4 regions of the Bradyrhizobium sp. USDA 4506 genome follow, and region 1 is predicted to be linked to each of the others. Evidence: riboswitches for the same ligand, from Rfam matches in the RefSeq annotation. Region 1 holds a riboswitch; each other region holds the start of a gene.
What was found. A riboswitch is a leader RNA that binds a small molecule or an ion and turns the genes downstream of it on or off. The one in region 1 is predicted to bind cobalamin.
Positions count from the first base shown of each region.

Region 1 (5,612 bases):
TCAGCTTGATATCGGCGGTGGCGTTGCCGGGAATCCGGCTCTGGGTGTTGGCCTGGTCGTTGTCCATGATGCGCGAGCTCCAGGCCCGCACCGTGGCGTCGAACACCAGATAGTTCTGCCAGATATTCCAGGTGACGCCGAGATTGCCGGTGTAGCGCGACACCAGCGGCACGTCGTTGCCGGCCCAGATGCCTTCGCGGAACACCGCGCGGGTGATCGCCATGCCGCCGCGCAGGGTGACGCTGTCGCTGACCTTGAGCGCCGCGCTGGTCTCCGAGCCGTAGCGGCGGGTGGGGTCGAGGTTGGTGTTGAAGAACAGCACCGGGTTGAAATGGATCTCGTTCTCGAGATCCATCAGATAGACGCTGGACTGGACCTGGAAGCGGTTGGTCCTGACGCGAAAGCCGCCCTCGACATCCTGCGAGGTCTGGGTCTTGAGCTGGAAATTCTGCGGGATCGGGGCGAAGGTCAGTGGGTCGAATGACGGACCCGACGCGACGCGTTCGTCGACATCAGGCGTGCGGAATGCGCGTGCCGCGCGGCCGAACACCGAGAAAGTGTCGGTCAGGCGATGCTCGATGCCGACATGCAGCGCGTATTGCGTCTCGTTGCTGTCGAGCGGTGCCGCCTGGGTGTCGAATGCGAATGGCGCATTCGGGTCGTAGCGATCGCGCGCCGAGATGCTGGTGTTCTGAACCCGCGCGCCGTAGGAGAAGTCGGTCGTCGGCAACAGGCCCAGCGTATGTTGCCAATAGCCGGCCACGGACTGCTGCTCGATACTGTAGATGTGGAACGGGTCGACGCCCTGATAGGCGCCGCGCGCCTCGCGGAAGGTCGAATCGTAATAGTCGATGCCGGTCAGGATCGTCGACGGCACGCCCAGCATCACGTTCTTGACGCTGAGCCGCGGCGTCAGCGACCAGGTCTGCAGCGCGGCGTCATTGTAGGTCGAGGCGAAGCTGATGGTCGGCACCGTGCCGAAGAAGCCGCTCTGCGTCTCGCGCTGCCGCCAGCCGCCGTCGACGATGAGGTCGACGCCGTTCATCAGCGTCTTGGTGAAGCCGGCGGTGACGCTGGCGGTCTGCTGGTTGGCATAGTCGAAGGGCGTCGCGGCGCCGCGGCGATCGGTGAGCAGCTCGTTCACGCCGATCGACGGATCGACCAGCCGTCCGCCGGGTAGGCCGAGCTTCTGGTCGCTGCCGGTGACGGTCAGGAAGGCGGTGAGATCCGGCGTCGTGTAGTTGATGTTGCCGACGGCGTTGCGCTGGTCGAGCGCATTGTTGACGCGGTAGCCGTCCGACTTGATGCCGTTGCCGTAGAACGAGGTGGACCACGGGCCGGAATTGAGTGCCGCGGAGACCGCGGCCATGCGGGTGTTGAACGAGCCAACTCCGGCCTCGGCCCGCATCGTCGTCGGCGGGCCGCCGACGCCGGTCTTGGTGATGATGTTGACGACGCCGCCCACCGCGTTGTCGCCGTAGAGCACCGCGCCGCTGTTGCCGCGCGTGATCTCGATGCGCTCGATCGAATCGAGCGGAATCGTGGTGAGGTCGAAGCCGGCCTTGTCGACGTCGTTGAGGCGGCGGCCGTTGAGCAGGAAGAGGGTATTGTCGGTCGCGAACGCGCCGAAGCCGCGCAGGTCGACCGACGTCTTGGCGCCGTTCGGTCCGCCATAGGGCGTTTGCAGCTGCACGCCCGGCACCTGCGCGAGGATCTCGGGCAACGACTGCACCGGCGAATGCGCGATGTCGTCGGCGGTGATCACGGCCGAGGAGGTGCCGACAATGCCGGCGAACTGGCGGCCGCCGGTGCCGCCCGTTCCGGTGGCCACACCGGTCCCTGTCGTGCCCGATCCGGCTCCGCTGCCTGTATTGTTGCCTTGCGAGGTGCCCGGCGCCGGGCGTCGCGGCGCCGGCGCTTCGTCAGCGGCCGGCCTGGCGCGCGTGACGTTCTGGTCGCCCGGCTTGGTGACTTCGATCGCCGGCAGCTGATCGGGAGCGGGTGCCTGCTGCGCCCGCGCTGCGGAGACAAGGAATGCCGGCGCGAGCATCGTCGCCGGCGCGATCATCGTCGACGCGAGCAGAAGCGCGCGGCGCCGCCGATGGAAAGGGAAGGAGAACATAAGAAAGGCCTCGGCAACGTCAGTGGCACGTCACCGCGAACCAGTCTCACCATCGTGCTCACAGCATCAGGTGAAGCTCATGCCTGTACTCCCCGACCGGCAGCATCGCGTGTGACCACGGCTGACGGCAGGTCTCCTGGCTCGCGGGTCGTTACCCTTCGTCGCCTTCCCAGGACCGAGATTCCCAGTGGCCTGTGACGAAGGATTCACCGCATACAGTTGCGGGGGCAGCCGCGGCGTTGGGGAAGTTTCCCCGTACCGCATTCCCTTTTCATCTCATGAAAGAACCGTCATGTTCATCTAGGGTTCGGCCGGGTAGCAAAGTCAATCCGGCGGAAGTCGGGCAATGGCCGTGCGGCCACGGTTTTTGTCGAGTGTCGCTTGTCTGCCACGACGATCGCTGTAAGAGCATGGATCCGATGAGCGTGCAGGATTTTGCCTTGGCGGCCGAGGTCGCGGCGCGGCGCCGGTGGGGCGCCACCGCGGCGCTGCTCGCGCTTGTGCTGCTGCTGCTGGTGATCTCGCTCGGCATCGGGCCGGTGCGGCTGTCGCCGCTCGCGGTGATCGAGGCGCTGTTCGGCGGCGGCAGCGATGTGGCGCAGGTGATCGTGCGCGAGATCCGCCTGCCGCGCACCATCCTGGCATTCGCGATCGGCGGTATTCTTGGGCTGTCAGGCGCGGCGCTGCAAGGGTTGCTGCGCAACCCGCTGGCCTCGCCGTCGCTGTTCGGCGCGCCGCAATCGGCCGCCTTCGGCGCGGTGCTGGTGATCGCGCTGGGCCTCGCCGATGTGCGCTCCTACGCGCTGCCGGTGGTGGCGATCATCGCCGCGTTCGGCTCGGTGTTCGCGCTGCTTGCGATCGCCGGCCGCAATGCCGGGCTGTTGATCCTGATCCTCGCCGGGCTCGCGATCTCGAGCTTTGCGGGAGCCGCGACCGCGCTGGTGATGAATCTCTCGAGCAATCCGTTCGTGGTGCTGGAGATCGCGTTCTGGCTGCTCGGCTCGCTGGAAGACCGCAGCTTCCAGCACGTCGCGCTGGCGCTGCCCTTCATTATCGCAGGCGCCGCCATCCTGCTCAGCCAGGCGAGCGCCTTCCGCGCGCTGACGCTTGGCGAGGAGGCGGCGCAGAGCCTCGGCGTCGACGTCGGGCGGTTGCGGCTCTTCGTGATCACGGGCGTGGCGCTCGGCGTCGGCGGCGCGGTCGCAGTCACCGGCACGATCGGTTTCATCGGCCTCGTCGCGCCGCATCTGATGCGTCCCGTGATCGGTCACGATCCGGCGCGGCTCTTGGTGCCGAGCGCGCTCACCGGCTCGGCGCTGCTGCTCGCCGCCGACATCGCGGTGCGCATCATTCCCTCGACCTCAGACATCAAGGTCGGCGTGCTGACCTCGATCATCGGCGTGCCGTTCTTCCTCTATCTGATCATGCGCGAACGCCGCGCGCTCGGCGGAGGCGTGGCATGACGCTGCTCTCGGCTGCCGCGCTCAATGCCTCGCTCGGCAGCCGCAAGGTGCTGCACGATGTCTCCCTGTCGTTGCCATCGGGCCATCTGGTCGCGCTGGTCGGGCCGAACGGCGCCGGCAAGACCACGCTGCTGCGCGCGCTGGCCGGGCTGATCCCGTCGGGCGGCGAGATCCGGATCGGCGGCGATGCGCTGGCGTCGCTGCCGCTGCGCGAGCGCGCGAAACGTTTCGCCTATCTGCCGCAGGGCCACATGGTGCACTGGCCGCTGCCGGCACGCGATATCGTCGCGCTCGGCCGCTATCCGCACGGTGCGACCGATCCGGCGCGGCTGTCGCAGACGGATGTGGAGGCGGTGCTGCGCGCGATGCAGGCGGTCGACGTCGCTGAGTTCAGCGATCGCCGCGTCACCGAACTCTCCGGCGGCGAGCGCAGCCGCGTCGCACTGGCCCGGGTGCTCGCGGTGGAGGCGCCCGTGATCCTCGCCGACGAGCCGACGGCCTCGCTCGATCCGCGCCACCAGATCGACGTGATGCAGAAGCTGCGCAACGTTGCCGACACCGGCGTGCTGGTCATCGTGGTGACGCATGACCTGGGACTCGCCGCGCGCTTTGCCGATCACGTGCTGGTGCTCGCGGAGGGGCGGCTGGCCGCGCAGGGCGCGCCCGTCGAGGCATTGTCGGAGAGCGTCCTCGCCAGCGTGTTCCGCATCAGCGCCTATCGTGCCGAATTTCAGCGCGAGGTCGTCATCGTGCCGTGGGCGGACGTGTGATGTGGCCACGGCCTCACCACGAGCTCAGTTCACCTCTCCCGCTTGCGGGGGAGGTCGCTGCGCGCGAAGAGCGCAGCGGGTGGGGGCTCTCTCCACTCAAAGAGCGTTCATTGCGGCACGACCCCGACCCCAACCCTCTCCCGCAAGCGGGAGAGGGGGCGCACCTTCAGCGTGGCAGCCATCTCGCTTCGCTTCATCTTGGTGCGGTGGTCGCGATACTGCTGTGGCTTATTTCCGCCGGCGCCGCGTTCGCCGCCGGACCGCGCATCGTCTCGATGAATGTCTGCAGCGACCAGCTCGTGCTGTCGCTGGCCGACCCGGACCAGATCATCGGCCTCAGCCGCTTCTCGCGCGATGACTGGCAATCCTGGGCCGCGGAGAAGGCGCGAAACTTTCCGCGCCTGTCCGGCGAGGCCGAGGACGTGCTGCTGCTCAAGCCCGACCTCGTCGTGGTCAGCCTGTTCGACAAGCGCGCGACCCGTGATCTGTTGAAGGCCCACGGGCTGCACCTCGTCGAATTCACGGTGCCGCGCACGCTGGACGAGGTGAAGAACCAGATCCGCGCGATGGGCGATGTGGTGCAGCATCCCGATCGCGCAGAGGCCGAGATCGCGCGCCTCGATGCGGCCACCGCCCGGGCGCGCGCTGCGGCGAGCGCGCATCACTACCGCGTGTTGCCGCTGGAGCGGCGTGGCTTTGTGCCCGGCGACGGCAGCCTGGTCAGCTCGCTGCTGGCGGCAACCGGTCTCTCCAACGCCGCCGGCGAACTTGGCGTCGGCGCAGGCGGGTTTGCTTCGCTGGAGGCGATCGTAAAACTGCGGCCGGATTTCATCCTGGTGTCGGAAGCCGGCGACCGCGCCGAGGATGACGGCCGCGCCTTCCTGCTGCATCCGGCGCTGGAGCGCTTCTATCCGCAAAGCAAGCGCATCGTGCTGCCGGAGCGGCTCACGGTGTGCGGCGGCGTGATGCTGGCGGATGCGCTGGATCGGCTGACGGAAGAGCTGAAGCGGGTGACGCGGTAGCCTTGTAGCCCGGATGAAGCGAAGCGCAATCCGGGGCCACTCAATCCGCGGATGGGCTGATCCCGGATTGCGCTGCGCTTCATCCGGGCTACGGAGTTATCACCACCGGCCCGCCGGCCTTCTTCCAGGCGTCGATGCCGCCATCGATATGCGCGGTGTTGGCCAGTCCCGCCTTCTTCGCGGCGGCCACCGCCATCGCCGAGCGCTCGCCGAAGGCGCAGAAGAACACGACGCG
Region 1 is NZ_JBSSBM010000002.1:6,416,545-6,422,156, reverse strand. Features, by position in the region: gene ACVIHF_RS32495 (TonB-dependent receptor) at 1-2,122, opposite strand, end outside; cobalamin riboswitch at 2,232-2,429, opposite strand; gene ACVIHF_RS32490 (FecCD family ABC transporter permease) at 2,542-3,585, shown strand; gene ACVIHF_RS32485 (ABC transporter ATP-binding protein) at 3,582-4,355, shown strand; gene ACVIHF_RS32480 (ABC transporter substrate-binding protein) at 4,562-5,377, shown strand; gene ACVIHF_RS32475 (MBL fold metallo-hydrolase) at 5,466-5,612, opposite strand, start outside.

Region 2 (5,612 bases), 360 kb from region 1:
GCATGGCCAGACCATACCGGCCGACCGCATGCAGGCGTTCGACGGGGTGACGACCTCGCTCGACCTCGAGGCCGGCGTGTTGCCGGTCGCGTCCTGGTACAAGCGCCAGGCCGAGAAGGGCAGGGTGCTGAACTACGGCGCCGCCGCCAACTGGGCCTTCGCGCGCATCGGCGCGATGACCGGTTCGAATTCGGAAAGCTCGCTGGAATCGTTTGGTGCCGCGATGCGCGATCGCCGCTGGATCGAAAACGTGGCGACCGAAGGCGAGGTCGGCGGCATCCTGGAGCGCCTCGCGATCGGCCTGAACGAGGGCGGTATCGGCATCGGCATTCTCAACGCCTATGCGCCGGGTGCCGGCGTGCAGGAATTGACCGCGGTGTGCCAGCTCGCGGCGGATCATGCGGTGCCGACCTTTACCCACGTCGCCTACATGTCGCGGATCGATCCCGAGAGCGCGGCCGAGGCCTATATCCGCCTGATCGGCTACGCGGGCGCCACCGGCGCGCATATGCACATCTGCCACTTCAACTCGTCGAGCAAGACCGATATCGAACGCTGTGTTGGGCTGATCGCGAAAGCGCAGGCGCAGGGCCTGCCGATCACGGTGGAGGCCTATCCCTACGGCACCGGCTCGACCGTGCTGGCGGCGACCTTCTTCAGCGATCCGAAATTCGAGGAGCGCAACGGCCTCGGTTATGATTCGGTGCAGCGCGTGACCGACGGTCACCGTTTCGGCAGTCGCGAGGAGCTGCTGGCGGCACAGGCCGAAGAGCCCTCGACCTTGGTACTGTGGCATGTGCTCGACATCGAGAACAACGCGCATCATCGCGATCTGCTCGACATGGCGGTGCTGTATCCGGGCGGCGCAATCGCCTCCGACGCGATGCCGTGGACGCTGTCGGACGGCCGTCCCTACAGCGGCGACGCCTGGCCGCTGCCGGACGATGCCACCTCGCATCCGCGCTCGGCCGGCTGCTTCACCCGCTTCATCCGTGAATGGGTGCGCGAGCGCAAGAAAGTGTCGCTGCTGGAGGGCATCCGCAAATGCGCGCTGATCCCGGCCGAGATCCTGTCGGCGAGCACGCCGGCGATGCGGGCCAAGGGCAGGCTGCAGGTCGGCGCCGACGCCGATGTCGTGGTGTTCGACTACGAGACGCTGAGCGATCGCGCGACCTTCTCGGCGATGAATCGTCCGGCGGAGGGCGTGCGGCATCTCGTGGTCAGCGGCCAGCCGCTGATCAGCGATGGTGTCCTCGATGTCGCGGCGCGTCCCGGCCGGCCGGTGCGCCGGCCTATCACGGGGGGCTGAGGTGCCGGTCCCGATCCTGCTGGTCGCGGGCTTCCTCGGGGCGGGCAAGACCACGGTCGTCAACCATCTGCTGGCGCATGCGCAAGGACGGCGCATCGCCGCGGTGGTCAACGATTTCGGTGCGATCAATATCGACGCCGAGCTGATCGCCGGCGCCGGCGACGGCGTGGTCAGCCTGAGCAATGGCTGCATCTGCTGTACGCTGGAGGGCGACCTGCTGCGCACACTCGCCACGTTGCTGCGGCGTGATCCGCGTCCCGAATTCATCGTGATCGAGACCAGCGGAATCGCCGATCCCGCCGACATCGTGCGCAACCTGATGGATCCCGTGATCTGGAAGGAGGCGCCGCTGGAGACGGTGCTGTGCGTGGTCGACGCGACGCAACCTGCGGCGATGCTGAACGATGCGCTGCTGCGCTCGCAGCTCCGGGCGGCGGACGTGGTGGCGCTGAGCAAGGTCGATCTGGCCGACGCCGCCGCGTGCGCCGCGATCCGCGACGCCGTGCGTGCGGTGCGCCCGGCGGCCGTGGTGGTCGATGCCTTGCATGGCGAGGTGCCGGCCGCGCTGCTGTTCCCGACGGACCTCGATCATGTGCCGGCTCCGCGCGAGACCGCGCCGCGACGGCCGGCGTCCGATCGCTTCGAGACGCTGAGCTGGACCTCGGAGCGGCCCGTCGTGCTGCCGCGCTTGCAGCAGGCGATCGGCAGACTGGCGCCGAAGCTGGCGCGGGCGAAGGGATTGTTCGAGACGGTGGAGCAGCCCGGGCGGCTGACCGTGCTTCAACTCGCCGGCGGCCGCGCGACCTTGGCTGCGGGCGGCGTGCCGTCGCCCGGCGTGCCGCGCACGCGCATCGTGTTCATCGCCGAGATGGGTGCGCTGTCGCGCGCGGAGATTGATGAGGTGATGCAGGGATGTGTCGAGGCTCAGTGACGCGAACCTACGTTTCCCGTCATCTTGAGGAGCCGCGAAGCAGCGTCTCGAAGGATGAATCGGCCACCAGCCGGGCCGTGCATCCTTCGAGACGCGCGTGCCGCGCTCCTCAGGATGACGGGTTGCCTTTCGGCGTCAGCCCTCGACGTCGCTGTGTCATCGCCGCAGCAGCATCTCGCAAAGCATGTGTGCGACAATCGCATCGAATTGACAGCCCTGCAGCCAGCACCTATCGTTTTTGCCGACGGTTCCCTTCGGGGATCAAAAGGGAATGCGGTGCGAGGGTAACCCCAATGCCGCAGCTGTCCCCGCAACTGTAAACGGCGAGCCTTTCGTCAAATTGCCACTGGGCCATCGGCCCGGGAAGGCGTCGACAGGCGATGACCCGTGAGCCAGGAGACCTGCCGTCAGTCGTGGTCACACGCGAGCACATCGGGCGGGGGCGTCCTGGTGGGATCGGAGCACTGCCTTTTGGGCAATGCGCCAGTCCGCGTTCGCGGTGACGTGCCACGTTACCGCGAGTCCTTTTCATGTCTCCGTCCTCTCCCGTTGCGCGCAAATGGCGCCTCGGTCTTCTCTGCTCCCTGTCATCGCTGCTGTTGCCGGCCGAAGGCTCGGCACAAACGCCTCCACCAACCAGGCTCGATCCGATTGAGGTCGCGCCTTCCGCTGTGGCAAGGCCGAAGCCCGCGGCGCGAAGCCGTGCCGTGGCCGCCGCGGCGCGGCCGAGGCCCGCGACGATCGCAACAACCGGCAACGCGCCGCGCGTCGCAGCGTCGGGCGTACCGGGATCGGCATCGCCGACGCTCAATGCCACCACGCAGGGCGGCACCGGCAGTCGTCTCAATCTGACGCCGCTGCAGACGCCGGCCAGCGTCGAGATCATCACGGCGCAGACCATCGCTGAACGCGGCCAGCATAATGTGCTCGATGCCGTCACCCAGGACGCGGCTGGCTTCATCGCAACGCCGGCACCCGGCAATGGCGGCCTGTCGTTCAGCACCCGCGGCTTTGCCGGCAGCAACTCGGTGATGACGCTGTATGACGGCACGCGCTTCTATATCGGCTCCGGCACGCTGACGTTCCCCTACGACACCTGGTCGACGCAGCGCATCGAAGTGCTGCGCGGCCCGGCCTCGGTGCTGTACGGCGAAGGCGCGATCGGCGGCGTCATCAACGTGATCCCGAAGAAACCGCTCAATACGCCCTACAACGAGGCCGAAGTTTCGCTCGACAGCAACATGACCCGGCGGCTCTCGGTGGACAGCACCGGTCCGATCAATCCCAATGTGTCGTACCGCATCAACGCCACCGGCAACATGTCGGACGGCTGGGTCGATCGCGACAAGACCTCGAACGCGGTGGTCTCCGCTGCCGTGCGGGTGCAGGCGTCGGACAATCTGGCCTTCACGCTGTCGGAGGACTACGGCGACCGCAGCCCGTCGCGCTATTTCGGCACGCCGCTGATCAACGGTTCGATCCAGGATGCGCTGCGCTTCAAGAACTACAACGCATTGGACAGCGCGATCCGCTATCAGGACAGCTGGACCCAGTTCAAGACCGAGTGGGACGTCGCCGACGGCATCAAGGTCAACAACACGCTGTATTACCTGACCAGCGAGCGGCACTGGCGCGACATCGAAAACTATACCTGGAATCCGAAGACCCGGCTGATCGATCGCGCGAGCTACATCGAGATCTTCCACGACCAGAAGCAGCTCGGCAACCGGATGGATGCGACCTTCAGCGGTCACGTGTTCGGCCTTGCGAACCAGGTCGTCGCTGGCTTCGACGTCAACCGGATCGACTTCACCCACACCAACAACTCGCCCTATGGCGGCGCGTCGTCGGTCAATCCTTACGTGTTCGATCCGGGATCGTTCTTCGCGACGACGACGGCGACCACGCCGGGCTTCAATGCGATCGTCAATCAATACGCGCTGTTCGCCGAGGATCGTCTCTTGCTGACCGATCAGTTGTCGCTGGTGACCGGTGTCAGGTATGACCGTCCCGAGGTGGATCGCACCGACTACAAGACGCCGGCGAACAGTTTCGAGACGGCGCTATCGGGCACCAGCTGGCGCGCGGGGCTCGTTTACGAGCCGATCAAGAACCTCGCGTTCTATGGCCAGTACGCGGTCGGCGTCGATCCGGTCAGCAATCTGATCTCACTGTCGACCACGCAGAAAACGTTCCAGCTTGCGACCGGCAAGCAGACCGAGATCGGGGTCAAGCAATCGTTCTGGGGCGGCCGCGGCGAGTGGACGCTGGCTGCCTACGAGATCGTCAAGACCGGGCTCACGATTCCCGATCCCGGCAATCCCACCGGCGGCCTGGCATTGCAGATCGGCCAGCAATCATCCCGCGGGGTCGAAGGATCGATCGGGCTCGCACTGAGCGACGGCTGGCGCGTCGACGCCAATCTTGCACTGCTGCGCGCCAGATACGACAACAACAGCCAGGTGGCCGGCGGCAAGATCGTCAGCTTCAACGGCAATGTCCCGGTCAACGTGCCGCAGCAGGTCTCGAACGTCTGGCTGACCTGGGACTTCGCGCCCAACTGGTCGGCCTATGGCGGCGTGCAGATCGTCGGTGCGATGTACTCCGATCTTGCCAACACCCAGCTGCGGCCAGGCTACAACGTGGTCAATGGCGGCGTCAGGTGGAAGCCGGATGACCGCACCACGGTCGCGTTCCGCCTCTACAATCTGTTCGACAAGGCCTACGCGGTGACCTCGAACGGCACCGGGCAGTGGCTGCTCGGCATGCCGCGTACCGCCGAATTGTCCGTCAGCGTGAAGTTCTGACCATGCGCAACGCTCTGATCCGGCGCGGGCGGCGGTGGCTCTATATCGTCCATCGCTGGATCGGCATTGCGACGTGTCTCCTGTTCGCGATGTGGTTCATCTCCGGCCTTGTCATGATGTACGTGGCCTTTCCGCGCCTTACCGACAGCGAGCGCCTCGCCGCGCTTCCTGTCATTCCCTGGAGCAAGGTGCAGCTCGCACCCGATCGCGCGATGGCGATCGCAGGTGTCGAGCGTTATCCGCGTGATTTGCGGCTTTCGATGATGGACGACACGCCCGTCTATCGGGTGACCGGCTGGAAGGCAGGGGCGATCACGATTTCGGCGACCGACGGCAGCGTGATCGACCGGATCACGCCGGACCAGGCGCTGGCCATTGCCGCTCATCATCCGCATGCCGTGCGGCCTCGCTTGATCGAAACGATCACGCGCGACCAATGGTCGGTGACCGCGCGCTTCGATCCGTTGCGGCCGCTCCATCTGATCGACCTCGGGGACGCCGATGGCACCGAATTCTACGTTTCCTCGCGCAGCGGCGAGATCGCGCTCGACACCACGCGTTGCGA
Region 2 is NZ_JBSSBM010000002.1:6,056,801-6,062,412, reverse strand. Features, by position in the region: gene ACVIHF_RS30805 (amidohydrolase family protein) at 1-1,309, shown strand, start outside; gene ACVIHF_RS30800 (CobW family GTP-binding protein) at 1,311-2,240, shown strand; cobalamin riboswitch at 2,469-2,663, shown strand; gene ACVIHF_RS30795 (TonB-dependent receptor) at 2,771-5,047, shown strand; gene ACVIHF_RS30790 (PepSY domain-containing protein) at 5,050-5,612, shown strand, end outside.
Region 2: linked by a shared signal. The riboswitch ahead of ACVIHF_RS30795 (TonB-dependent receptor) and the one ahead of ACVIHF_RS32495 (TonB-dependent receptor) in region 1 are both predicted to bind cobalamin.

Region 3 (5,612 bases), 5.0 Mb from region 1:
AGCACGACCAGGGCGATGCCGCGCTCCTTCGCCAGCCGATGCACCGCGGCCAGCCCGTATGACCAATAGGGCTCGCCGCCGATCAGCCGCACCAGAATGCCGCGGGCGTGCGAGAGCGTCCGCTCGATATAGGTATCGACCGACAGCGGATGGCGCAGCTCCGCGAGATTGGCGAGCCGCAGCGACGGCAGCGCAGCACGGCCGCGCCGCCAGCCGGCCGCGAAGGCAGCAAGATCGCTGTCGGAAAACGACAACACCACGAGATCGGCCGGATCCTGGCCGAGGTCCCTTGGCGTCGCGGTCTCCTCAAGGCCGCGGCTCTCGCGGAAGACGACGTGCATCAGACACCAAGCCGTGCCCTGATCGCGGCTTCATCGATGTCGGCATGTTCGCCGATCACGACGAGCTTCGACTGCCGCGCCCGGGCACCCCAGGGCATGTCGAACTGATGCCGCACCCGCTCGCCGACCGATTGCACCAACAGCCGCATCGGCTTGCCTTCGACCGCGATGTAGCCCTTGGCGCGCAGCACGTTCTGCTCGCGCGCCAGCCCCTTGATCGAGGCGACCAGCGCGTCGACATCCGAAACTTCCGGAAGATCGATCACGACGGAATTGAAATCGTCGTGCTCGTGTTCCTCCTCGCCATCGTGATGCGACGGCCGCGCCGCGAGATCGCTTTCCGCCGCCGCCCCGAGCCCGAGGATCACGCGCGCGTCGATCGTGCCGTCGACGACGGGCAACATCGGCACCTCGCGCGGCATCTCGGCCGCGATCACCGCTTTCGCTGCCTTGATCCCCTCCGCCCCGGCGAGATCCGCCTTGGTCAGCAGCACGATATCGGCACAGGCGATCTGGTCCTCGAACACTTCCGACAGCGGCGTCTCGTGGTCGAGATTGTCGTCCGCTGCACGCTGCGCATCCACCGCGGCCGGATCAGGCGCAAAACGGCCGGCGGCGACGGCCTCGGCGTCGGCGAGCGCGATCACGCCGTCGACCGTGATCCGCGAACGGATCTCCGGCCAGTCGAACGCTTTCAGCAGCGGCTTCGGCAGGGCGAGCCCCGAGGTCTCGATCACGATGTGATCGGGCTTCACGTTCCGCGCCAGCAACTGCTCCATCGCCGGGATGAAATCGTCGGCGACGGTGCAGCAGATGCAGCCATTGGCGAGCTCGACGATGTTCTCGGCCGGACAATTGGCGTCGGCGCACGACTTCAGGATGTCGCCGTCGACGCCTTCGCTGCCGAATTCGTTGACCAGCACCGCGAGCTTCTTGCCGTTGGCATTGCGGATCAGATGCTGGATCAGCGTCGTCTTGCCGGAGCCGAGAAAGCCGGTCACGACGGTGACCGGAATTTTGGCGAGCGTGGTCATTCTGCGGCCTCCGGCACGACGGGAAGAGGTGGAATGCGGGCGAGCGATTGCTTGCGGAAGATTTCCGGACGGCTGCGCCACGGCACGATGCCGTCGGGCGCCGCCGCATAGGCGGAGGCACCGGCGATCACATCCGCGGCATTATCAGCGGACAGTCGGCCGTAGACATAGGACCAGCGCCCCGGCGCGCTGAGCGCGACCGAGCAGCCCTGGCTGCAGGCCGACAGGCATGCGACGGGAACCAGATTGACGTCATCGGGCACGCCGGCCTCGACAAGCGCGGCATGCAGGCGTGCACCGGGCGCGAGTTCACCTTCCGCCGACGTCTGGCCGGCGCGGCAGGTGATGCAGACATGAAGTGTGACGCTCATCGCCCTTCCTGGATTGACAGCGGGAAGCGATGAGGCACACGAACCGATTTTGGACAGGTTCGTTCCCCGTCGCGGAACACCCCGTCCGCCGGTTTCACAACATGCTGCGTTGGCAGGTCTCCCGGCTTGCGGAGCAGGTTTTACCCTTCGATGCCCACCTTCCCGACTCCGTATGGAATCAGTGGCTTGGGCATCTCTCCGGTCACGGTCGCGGGGGCGGCTGCGCTTCGGGCCCGATTTAGCGGAGCCCTATCGCATTCCCTCTTCGCCTGTCGTAGGACAGGAACCAACGCAGGACCACCATTCGTCCAAGCCTCGCACTTGTCAAGCCGAAGGAATGTGATGACTTCTGATGGAAAGGACGCTGAAGACGGCGCCGTCGGCACCGATCTTTCGCCGGATGCGCGCCACGCGGACAAGATGGCGAAAAAGAAGGCCGCCCGCGACCGCATCATGGCGACCAAGAGCGGTGAAAAGGGCCTGATCATCGTTCATACCGGCGCCGGCAAAGGAAAATCGTCCTCCGCGTTCGGCATGATCGTGCGCTGTGTGGCTCACGGCTTTCCCTGCGCCGTGGTGCAGTTCATCAAGGGCGCCTGGGATACCGGCGAGCGCCGCCTGCTCACCGGGCATTTCGGCGATCTCTGTCAATTTCACGCCATGGGCGAAGGCTTTACCTGGGAGACGCAGGATCGCGCCCGCGACATCGCGGCAGCGCAAGCCGGCTGGGAAAAGGCCAGGCAGCTGATCGCGGACCCGAGCCTGCGCATGGTCGTGCTCGACGAGATCAACATCGCGCTACGCTACGATTACCTTGCGATCGCCGATGTCGTCGACTTCCTGACCACGTCGAAGCCGCCGATGACCCATGTCGTGCTCACCGGGCGCAACGCCAAGGAGGAGCTGATCGAGATTGCCGATCTGGTCACCGAGATGACGCTGGTAAAGCATCCGTTCCGCTCCGGCATCAAGGCCCAGCCGGGCGTCGAGTTCTGACGGGCATCACGATGGCGCGCGCATTGATGATCCAGGGAGCCGGCTCGGACGTGGGCAAATCGCTCATCGTCGCCGGCCTCGCCCGCGCCGCCCGACGGCGCGGCCTGCGCGTGCTGCCGTTCAAGCCGCAGAACATGTCGAACAACGCCGCCGTGACCGTCGATGGCGGCGAGATCGGACGCGCGCAGGCATTGCAGGCGCTCGCCGCCGGCGTCGAGCCGCACACCGACATGAACCCGGTGCTGCTCAAGCCCGAGACCGATGTCGGCGCCCAGATCATCGTGCACGGCAAACGGATCGCCACCGCACGCGCGCGCGAATATGCCGGCATGAAACCATCGCTGATGGGCGCGGTGCTGGAGAGTTTTGCGCGCCTGAAGCAGCGCGCCGATCTGGTGCTGGTCGAGGGCGCCGGCAGCCCCGCCGAGGTCAACTTACGCAAAGCCGATATCGCCAATATGGGTTTTGCGCGCAAAGCAGACGTGCCCGTGGTGCTGGTCGGCGACATCGACCGCGGCGGCGTGATCGCGCAGCTCGTCGGCATCAAGACGGTGATCGACCCTGATGATGCCGCGATGATCCAGGGCTTTATCATCAACAAATTCCGCGGCGATCCGACATTGTTCGATGACGGCTATCGCTTGATCGAAGAGCGCACCGCCTGGCGCGGATTTGGCGTGCTGCCCTGGTTCGTCCGCGCCGGCGAACTTCCGGCCGAAGATGCGCTCGGGCTCGGCGAGGCGCGCAAGCCGGGCCAGTGCAAGATCGCGTTCCTTGCGCTGTCGCGGATCGCCAATTTCGACGACCTCGATCCGCTGAAGCTGGAGCCCGGCGTCGATCTCGTGATGGTACGTCCGGGCGAAGCCATCCCAGGTGATGCGAAGCTCGTCATCCTGCCCGGCTCGAAATCGACCCGCGGCGATCTCGCCTTCCTGCGCGCGCAGGGCTGGGACATCGATCTCTTGGCACATCATCGCCGCGGCGGCCATGTCCTCGGCCTGTGCGGCGGATATCAGATGCTTGGTCAGACCGTCGCCGACCCTGAAGGGATCGAGGGGCCCGCCGGCGAAACACGCGGCCTCGGGCTGCTCGATGTCGCAACCACCATGACCGAACAGAAGACGCTGACGCGCGCCAGCGCGGTGCATGCCGCGACCAGCCAGCCGATCAACGCCTATGAAATCCATATCGGGCGCACCGACGGCCCGGATCGCGCGCGGCCCTTTGCATCACTCGACGGTACGGCTGAGGGCGCTGTCTCCGCAGATGGGCGCGTTCACGGCAGCTATCTGCACGGCCTGTTCGCCTCGGACGATTTCCGCAAGGCGTTCCTTGCACAACTCGACATCGCGGCGGCTGATCAGCCCTACGGCGCCAGGGTCGAGAGCGCACTCGACGCGCTTGCCGAGCACATCGAGACCCATCTCGATGTCGAAGGCCTGCTCGCGCTGGCGCGTTAAAGCGAGATGATTCCTTCTCACCTCGCCCCCGCGTGCGGGGAGAGGTCGGAACGCATCGCTAGATGCGTTCCGGGTGAGGGGGAGTCTCCGCAACCGCAGCTGTCGCCGAATATGCGGATGCGGCCCCTCACCCCAGCCCTCTCCCCGTAAGAACGGGGAGAGGGAGCGCAGCGCCGTCGCAATCAGCGCGACAACACGGCGGAAAGGCGCGACCACTCGGGCTCACTGCCCGGCAAGCCGAGGCGCAGCCATCCCGGTTTCTGCTGGAAAACCCGCGACCAAATCTGGCTGCGCGCAAGCTTCTCCTGCACGGCCAACGCATCGCCGGTCTCGTAGAGCCGGAACAGCAACGTGCCACCGAGCAGCGTCCAGCCCCGCGATCGCGCCATTGCAGCGAGCCTGACGCAGTCGTCCGCGAGCCGCGCAGCCGTCGCCGTTGCCCAGTCGTGATCGAGCAACGCGCGCCGCCCGATCGCGATTGCTGCTCCCGAAACCGGCCATGGGCCCGCCCTCGCCGCAAGCGCGGCGACGTCCGCCTCGCTGCCGATCGCGAAGCCGAGGCGCAAGCCGGCAAGTCCGTAGAACTTGCCGAAGGAGCGCAGGATCAGCAGCCCCGCGTGTCCTGCTTCCGGTGCAAGGGACAGGTCAGGAACGGCGTCCGCAAAACTCTCGTCGATGACGAGCCGGCCAACGCGCGGCAGCAGTGCCAGCAACTCCCGCCGATCATGGCGTCGTCCGTCGGGGTTGTTCGGATTGACGACGATCGCAATGTCCGCACCCGCAAGCGCGGCGAGATCGGACACCTCGGCAACGTCCCAGCCGGCGGCCGACAACACCGCGGCATACTCGTTATAGGTCGGCGCCAGAATCCGCGCCCGCCCCTTGAGCGCCAGATGCGGCAGCAACTGAATCGCGGTCTGCGCACCACCCATCGCCACGATCGGCGCCTTGGTGACATAGGCCTGCCGCGCAGCGTCGTGCAGCGATTCAAGATCGGATCGCGACGGCAACGCGCTCCATTGCCGCGGCTCGACATCGACCAAGGGATACGGCACCCGATTGATCCCGGTCGACAGGTCGATCCAGTCGTCCGCGGCGCCGCCGAAGCGCTGCCGGGCGACATCAAGGTTCCCGCCGTGCTCACGCATGCGCCGCTCCTTCACGCCAGCGCCAGGACCAGCAGCGCCCCAGCCAACAGAATCATGGCGTAACGATAGAGTTTCAGCCCGGTGAGGACGTCAGCGGCAGCCGGATCGCGCGCCCCCTCGTTCAGCCAGGGCTCATCGGCGATGTGCCCGTGATAGATGCGAGGACCGCTGAGCCGCACGCCGAGCGCGCCGGCCATCGCAGCTTCCGGCCAGCCGGCATTCGGCGAGCGATGCCGCTGCGCATCGCGCAACATGCATGACC
Region 3 is NZ_JBSSBM010000002.1:1,401,098-1,406,709, reverse strand. Features, by position in the region: gene cobN (cobaltochelatase subunit CobN) at 1-341, opposite strand, end outside; gene cobW (cobalamin biosynthesis protein CobW) at 341-1,375, opposite strand; gene ACVIHF_RS08765 (DUF1636 family protein) at 1,372-1,746, opposite strand; cobalamin riboswitch at 1,841-2,052, opposite strand; gene cobO (cob(I)yrinic acid a,c-diamide adenosyltransferase) at 2,089-2,742, shown strand; gene ACVIHF_RS08755 (cobyric acid synthase) at 2,754-4,202, shown strand; gene cobD (threonine-phosphate decarboxylase CobD) at 4,385-5,350, opposite strand; gene cbiB (adenosylcobinamide-phosphate synthase CbiB) at 5,362-5,612, opposite strand, start outside.
Region 3: linked by a shared signal. The riboswitch ahead of ACVIHF_RS08765 (DUF1636 family protein) and the one ahead of ACVIHF_RS32495 (TonB-dependent receptor) in region 1 are both predicted to bind cobalamin.

Region 4 (5,612 bases), 6.1 Mb from region 1:
GCACTGGTCGTCATCGTGACCCGATGCTCAATCCCAGCTGAGCGCGCCACCGTTCTGGTATTCGATGTCGCCGGTCTCGAAGGAGTTCTTCTCCTTCTTCAGATCCATCGCCTCCGACATCCACGGTAACGCGTTCTCAACGTCGGCGAAGACAGGCGCGAGCCCGATCTGGGCATAGCGGCGATTAGAGACTATCACCTCGTCCCACAGCCCTCTCGCCTTCAGGTCTCACCCAAGGAACTCGTTCACGACCGTGAAATCGCCGGACATCGCGGTGAGAAGCTCATCCTGTAACCACTGCAGCTTGTGGTCGACGATACCGCACACCCGCAAAATGGCGCTCTCGGCTGCGCCCGGACATTCGATCGTCACGCCATTGCCCCTCTGATTTACACGGCATCGGAATTGACGACGAAACATTCGATTTAATGAGCCGAAGCGCTTGAAGCGCTTTCTGACCGCTGACGGAGGTCAGTGTCTCCGTGGGATGGAAGGAAACGCAGATCGTCCGTGCCGCAGGACCTGCCGCTGCTCGTCGATGCCTACACCGGCTACGGTGAGGCGGCGCTGAATGTGATGCGCGCCACCCGCGTCTTTGAGGATGCCGGTGCCGGCGCGCTTCATCTGGAAGACCAGATCCTGCCCAAGAAATGCGGCCATCTGAACGACAAGAAGTCGCCGATGCGCATGACATGGCGGCCAAGGTCGCGCCGGCATCAAAAGCGCGTCGCGATCTCATGGTCATCGCCAGGACCGACGCCGCCGCCAGCGAGGGCCTCGCTGGCGCCGTAGCCCGGGCAAAAGCCCTATAGGGAGGCCGGGGCCGATGCGATCTTTCCGGAGGCACTCAACACGGCCGAGATGTTCCGTGCTTTTGCGGCGCGCATGCCCGGCGCGCCGCTTCTCGCGAACATGACGGAGTTTGGAAAGACCCCATTCTTCACCGCCGCCGAGTTCGAGGCGATAGGATATGCCATGGTGATCTGGCCTGTGTCCTCATTGCGAGTGGCGAACAAGGCGCAGGCAGAATTGTATGCTGCAATTTTACGTGATGGTGGCACGCCCAAGATCGTAGAGCGGATGCAGACGCGCGCGGAACTCTATGCGGCAATTGGATTACACGACTATGAAGCTCTCGATTCTTCGATCGTTCAAACAATCGTTCCGTCCGGCATGCCGCAACGCAAGTGATCGACGATAGGTTGACGAGAGCCCGCCGTTGCAGATAATCGGAGACGTCGAGGTTCTCCGGGTCCCGCTTGATCCGGAGCTAAGAGGGAAGCCGGTGCGTTTTCCATCCGTTCAGGATTGAGGCAATGCCGGCGCTGCCCCCGCAACTGTAAGCGGTGAGCCCGCGTCCATCAGTGTCACTGAAGCGAAAGCTTCGGGAAGGCCGGATGCAGGCGACGACCCGCGAGCCAGGAGACCTGCCCCGACAACATAATCGTCCACGGGCGGGGTGTCCCGGTGGTACGCCAAGCAGCTGCCGCATCCGCGGCTGCCCTGCCAGCGTCCGCCATGGCCTTTTGCCCCCACCACCTGGGGTTAAAGCTATGACTTCTCTTTCAGTTCCAGTTGCAACACTCGGCACGCCCCGCATCGGGCCGCGCCGCGAACTCAAACTCGCGCTCGAAGGCTTCTGGGCCGGCAAGATCAGCGAGCAGCAACTTCTCGAAGCTGCAGCCGGGCTCCGTGTCGCCAACTGGGCACGCCAGAAATCACTCGGCGCGACCATTATACCGTCGAACGATTTTTCGCTTTACGACCACGTGCTCGACACCAGCGTGATGGTCGGTGCCATCCCCGAGGCCTATGGCTGGAAGGGCGGAGCAGTCTCGCTCAAGACCTATTTCGCGATGGCGCGTGGTTCGCAAGGCGACGCGCACGACGCGAGCTGCAGTCACGCCCACCATGGCCATGGCGCGACAGCGCAGGAAATGACCAAGTGGTTCGACACCAATTACCACTACATGGTCCCGGAATTTCACAAGAGACAGACATTCAAGCTCTCGTCCCGCAAGGTGATCGAAGAGTATGACGAGGCGAAAGCGCTCGGATATCAGACCCGTCCGGTGCTCGTCGGCCCTGTCACCCTCCTGAAGCTCGGCAAGAGCCATGATGCCTCGGTCGATCCGGTCTCGCTGCTCGACGGCCTGCTGCCGGTCTATGTCGAGGTTCTCCAGGAGCTCGCCAGGCGCGGCGCAGAATGGGTCCAGATCGACGAACCCTGCCTCGTGCTCGATCTCAACGAGACCGACGGGAATGCGCTCCAGCGCGCCTATGCGCGTTTCGCCAAAGACGTACCGGGCATCAAGATCATGCTCGCCACTTACTTCGGTGCGATCGGCGACACTATCGCGACCGCGTTGGCCCTGCCGGTGGCAGGTCTGCACGTCGACTTGATCCGCGCACCGCAGCAACTGAGCCAGATCGAATCCGGTGCCCGCCAGGATCTCGTGATTTCGCTCGGCGTCATTGACGGCCGCAACGTCTGGCGCTCCAATTTGTCGGCGCTGGTCGAGCGCTACAAGCCGGTCATCGCCAAGCTCGGCGCTAACCGCGTCCAGATCGCTCCGTCCTGCTCGCTACTGCACACGCCGATCGACTTAGAGCTTGAGACCGGTCTCGACCCGGATGTGAAGAGCTGGCTTGCCTTCTCCGTGCAGAAGATCGCCGAACTCTCTTCGCTGGCGAAGGCACTGGCCGGCGACGCCAGCGTCGCGGACGCCCTAGCCGCCTCGGACAAGGCCGCCAAGGCACGCCAGACCTCGCCCAAGATCCACGACGCGGCCGTTGCCAAGGGGATGGCGGCGATCGACGACGCGATGCGCCGTCGCACCAGCGCCTTTGCCAGCCGCGCCGAAGTCCAGCGCAAACGCTTTGCCCTGCCTGCCTTCCCAACGACGACTATCGGCTCGTTCCCGCAAACCGCCGACGTCCGCAATGCTCGCGCGGCCCACGCCAAGGGCACACTGACCAACGCCCAATACGAGCAGTTCCTCAAGGAGGAGACTGCCCGCACCGTACGTTGGCAGGAGGAGATCGGGCTCGACGTGCTGGTTCATGGCGAGTTCGAGCGCAACGACATGGTGCAGTATTTCGGCGAACAGCTCTCCGGCTTCGTCTTCACCCAGTATGGCTGGGTGCAGTCCTACGGCTCGCGCTATGTTCGTCCGCCGATCCTGTTCGGTGACGTCTCCCGGCCGAAACCGATGACGGTCGAGTGGTGGCGTTACTCGCAATCGCTGACCAAGAAGCCGATGAAGGCGATGCTCACCGGACCGGTGACGATCCTGAACTGGTCGTTCGTTCGCGACGACCTGCCGCGCAGCGAAGCCTGCCGCCAGATCGCACTCGCGATCCGCGACGAGGTTACCGACCTCGAAAAGGCCGGAGCGACCATGATCCAGATCGATGAAGCCGCCTTGCGCGAAGGCCTGCCGCTGCGTCATTCCGAGTGGAAGACCTATCTCGAATGGGCCGTGGAAAGCTTCCGCATCTGCTCGACGGGCGTTGCCGATGCCACGCAGATCCACACCCACATGTGCTACTCGGAGTTCAACGCCATCATCGACGCGATTGCGGCGATGGACGCCGACGTCATCTCGATCGAGACGTCGCGGTCCAAGATGGAACTGCTCGATGCGTTCACCAGCTTCAAATATCCTAACGATATCGGTCCTGGAGTCTACGACATCCACTCTCCACGCGTCCCCGAAACCACCGAGATGAGGGACCTCATCACGCTGGCCCGAAAACGTTTGTCGGACTCGCAGCTCTGGATCAATCCCGATTGCGGCCTGAAGACACGCAGATGGGAAGAAGTGCGTCCCGCGCTCGTCAACATGGTCGCTGCCGCACGCGAGTTGCGCAAGGCGTTATAGGCGCGGAAACGCGGATCGCCGACGCCCGCCCAACCGGAGAATGCCGATGCGCTTCTGGATCAGATGTACCCGCTTCGACAGCGGCAAGCCGTATTATGTCAACTTCTCGCTGGTGGGCGGGATGTGGCGGGACGGCGACAAGACGATCCTGGAGTTCGTCGGCAGCGGCGCTCAGACGATCGAGGTCCGAGAGACTCCAGAGGACATTCTCGCTATCCATCTCGGAACATCGGGGGTGTCAGCCTCGTGAAGTCAGTAACCGACCCGGCCGGACGCAAGTCCGATACCCGCCGTTTTGCGGAAAGTCGCCTCACACCTGGATCACTTGTATCCCTTGGCGTTGTCGCATGAGGTGAAGCGATGGCGGTGGCCTTCCCTGCTGCTTGCTTTCTAGTGATCCGGCTGGCGTCGAGGATCTAACATCTGTTTCCGGGGCACGGTTGGCATTATGCTGACCACTCATTTCAGGATTTTCTTTTTTTGAAATGGAGGAGGTTACAGACATCATAGTATTCTTTGTCATTCAAGCGGAAGCCATACGCCGATATGCAGTTCACCAAAAAGACCGGATCGAAAGCGAACGCCTGGAAACCGTTGGAGCACTCTAATCGAACATAGTCATCCGTGCGCACCACCCCCTGAACGGTAATGCCACAAAGATCATAATATTCGTGGCGAGCCAGCGTTGCCGTCTCGCTCGTCGAAAAGAGCGACAAAGCTAGATCAAAGGGCGCTTTACAGACCAGCGTCAGAAATTCCATTGGCGCATCCATCGTACCAAGGAAATTGAACGGCAGTATGCAAAGCACTTTCTCATCATACCGGCGCATGATTTCATCGATCAGTCGCGTTCTTTTGAAGAATTTTCCGGCCTCGCAGCGCATAACCGCCGCTCTCCTACTCTTTAACCGGCGCACACGAGGTGGGTTTATTTCGATGCCAAGATAATCATTGTCATCGTCCTTGATGCCAATAAGACGGTAGCCACTACAACCTACTTCTATGATCAACTCGTATCGGGTCGTACCTAGGAGATCGAGGTAGAATAGTCTCTCACGGTGATGGAATTGACGTACCTCTGCGGTGAAGCAGCTCGGACGCATGAGACGCACGCCTTCATCGCCTAGATAGATCGCTCGATTGACTTGCTGGGATCGGAGCGTGGAGGAGTTCATCGGCGCCTCATAGTATCTCGTTAGGAAGAGACGTAAAGCCTGCGGCATCGCTGTCCGATCCCTGTGGTCAATTCGTCGCTCAGCATTTTCGCGGCTGATGCCAGATCCCCCACGGTTTGCTCGGGGCAGATGAGGTCCACCACGGTACCGGGCAGAGTCCAACTCTCGGGCAGATTAGTTACGTCAATGGTAATAAGATCCATCGAAACGAAGCCAACGATAGGCGCACGACTACCACATATGAAGACATGACCTCGATTGCCCAGAGTACGCGGAAATCCATCTGCATAACCAATAGCGGCCGTCGCAACCCGCATCCGCTTCTTGACTGTGTATGACCTGAGGTATCCGATGGCTTCCCCATGCTCGAGTTTGCGGCATTGAATGATTTGCGTTCGCAAACGGACGACTTGTGCTGGCTTGAAATCGGGATCATCGGCCGTTGAGAAGCCGAAGATCCCCCCACCCGATCTTATGAGGTCAAAATGAAATTCACATCCGGCAAATAGTCCCGCCGAATTCGATAGAGAAAGACTCGCATTCGGGAACAAAT
Region 4 is NZ_JBSSBM010000002.1:328,569-334,180, reverse strand. Features, by position in the region: partial or broken gene ACVIHF_RS04005 (ribonucleotide-diphosphate reductase subunit beta) at 28-192, opposite strand; gene ACVIHF_RS04000 (hypothetical protein) at 229-372, opposite strand; partial or broken gene ACVIHF_RS03995 (isocitrate lyase/phosphoenolpyruvate mutase family protein) at 501-1,191, shown strand; cobalamin riboswitch at 1,225-1,449, shown strand; gene metE (5-methyltetrahydropteroyltriglutamate--homocysteine S-methyltransferase) at 1,554-3,884, shown strand; gene ACVIHF_RS03985 (hypothetical protein) at 3,931-4,134, shown strand; gene ACVIHF_RS03980 (hypothetical protein) at 4,349-5,059, opposite strand; gene alr (alanine racemase) at 5,080-5,612, opposite strand, start outside.
Region 4: linked by a shared signal. The riboswitch ahead of metE (5-methyltetrahydropteroyltriglutamate--homocysteine S-methyltransferase) and the one ahead of ACVIHF_RS32495 (TonB-dependent receptor) in region 1 are both predicted to bind cobalamin.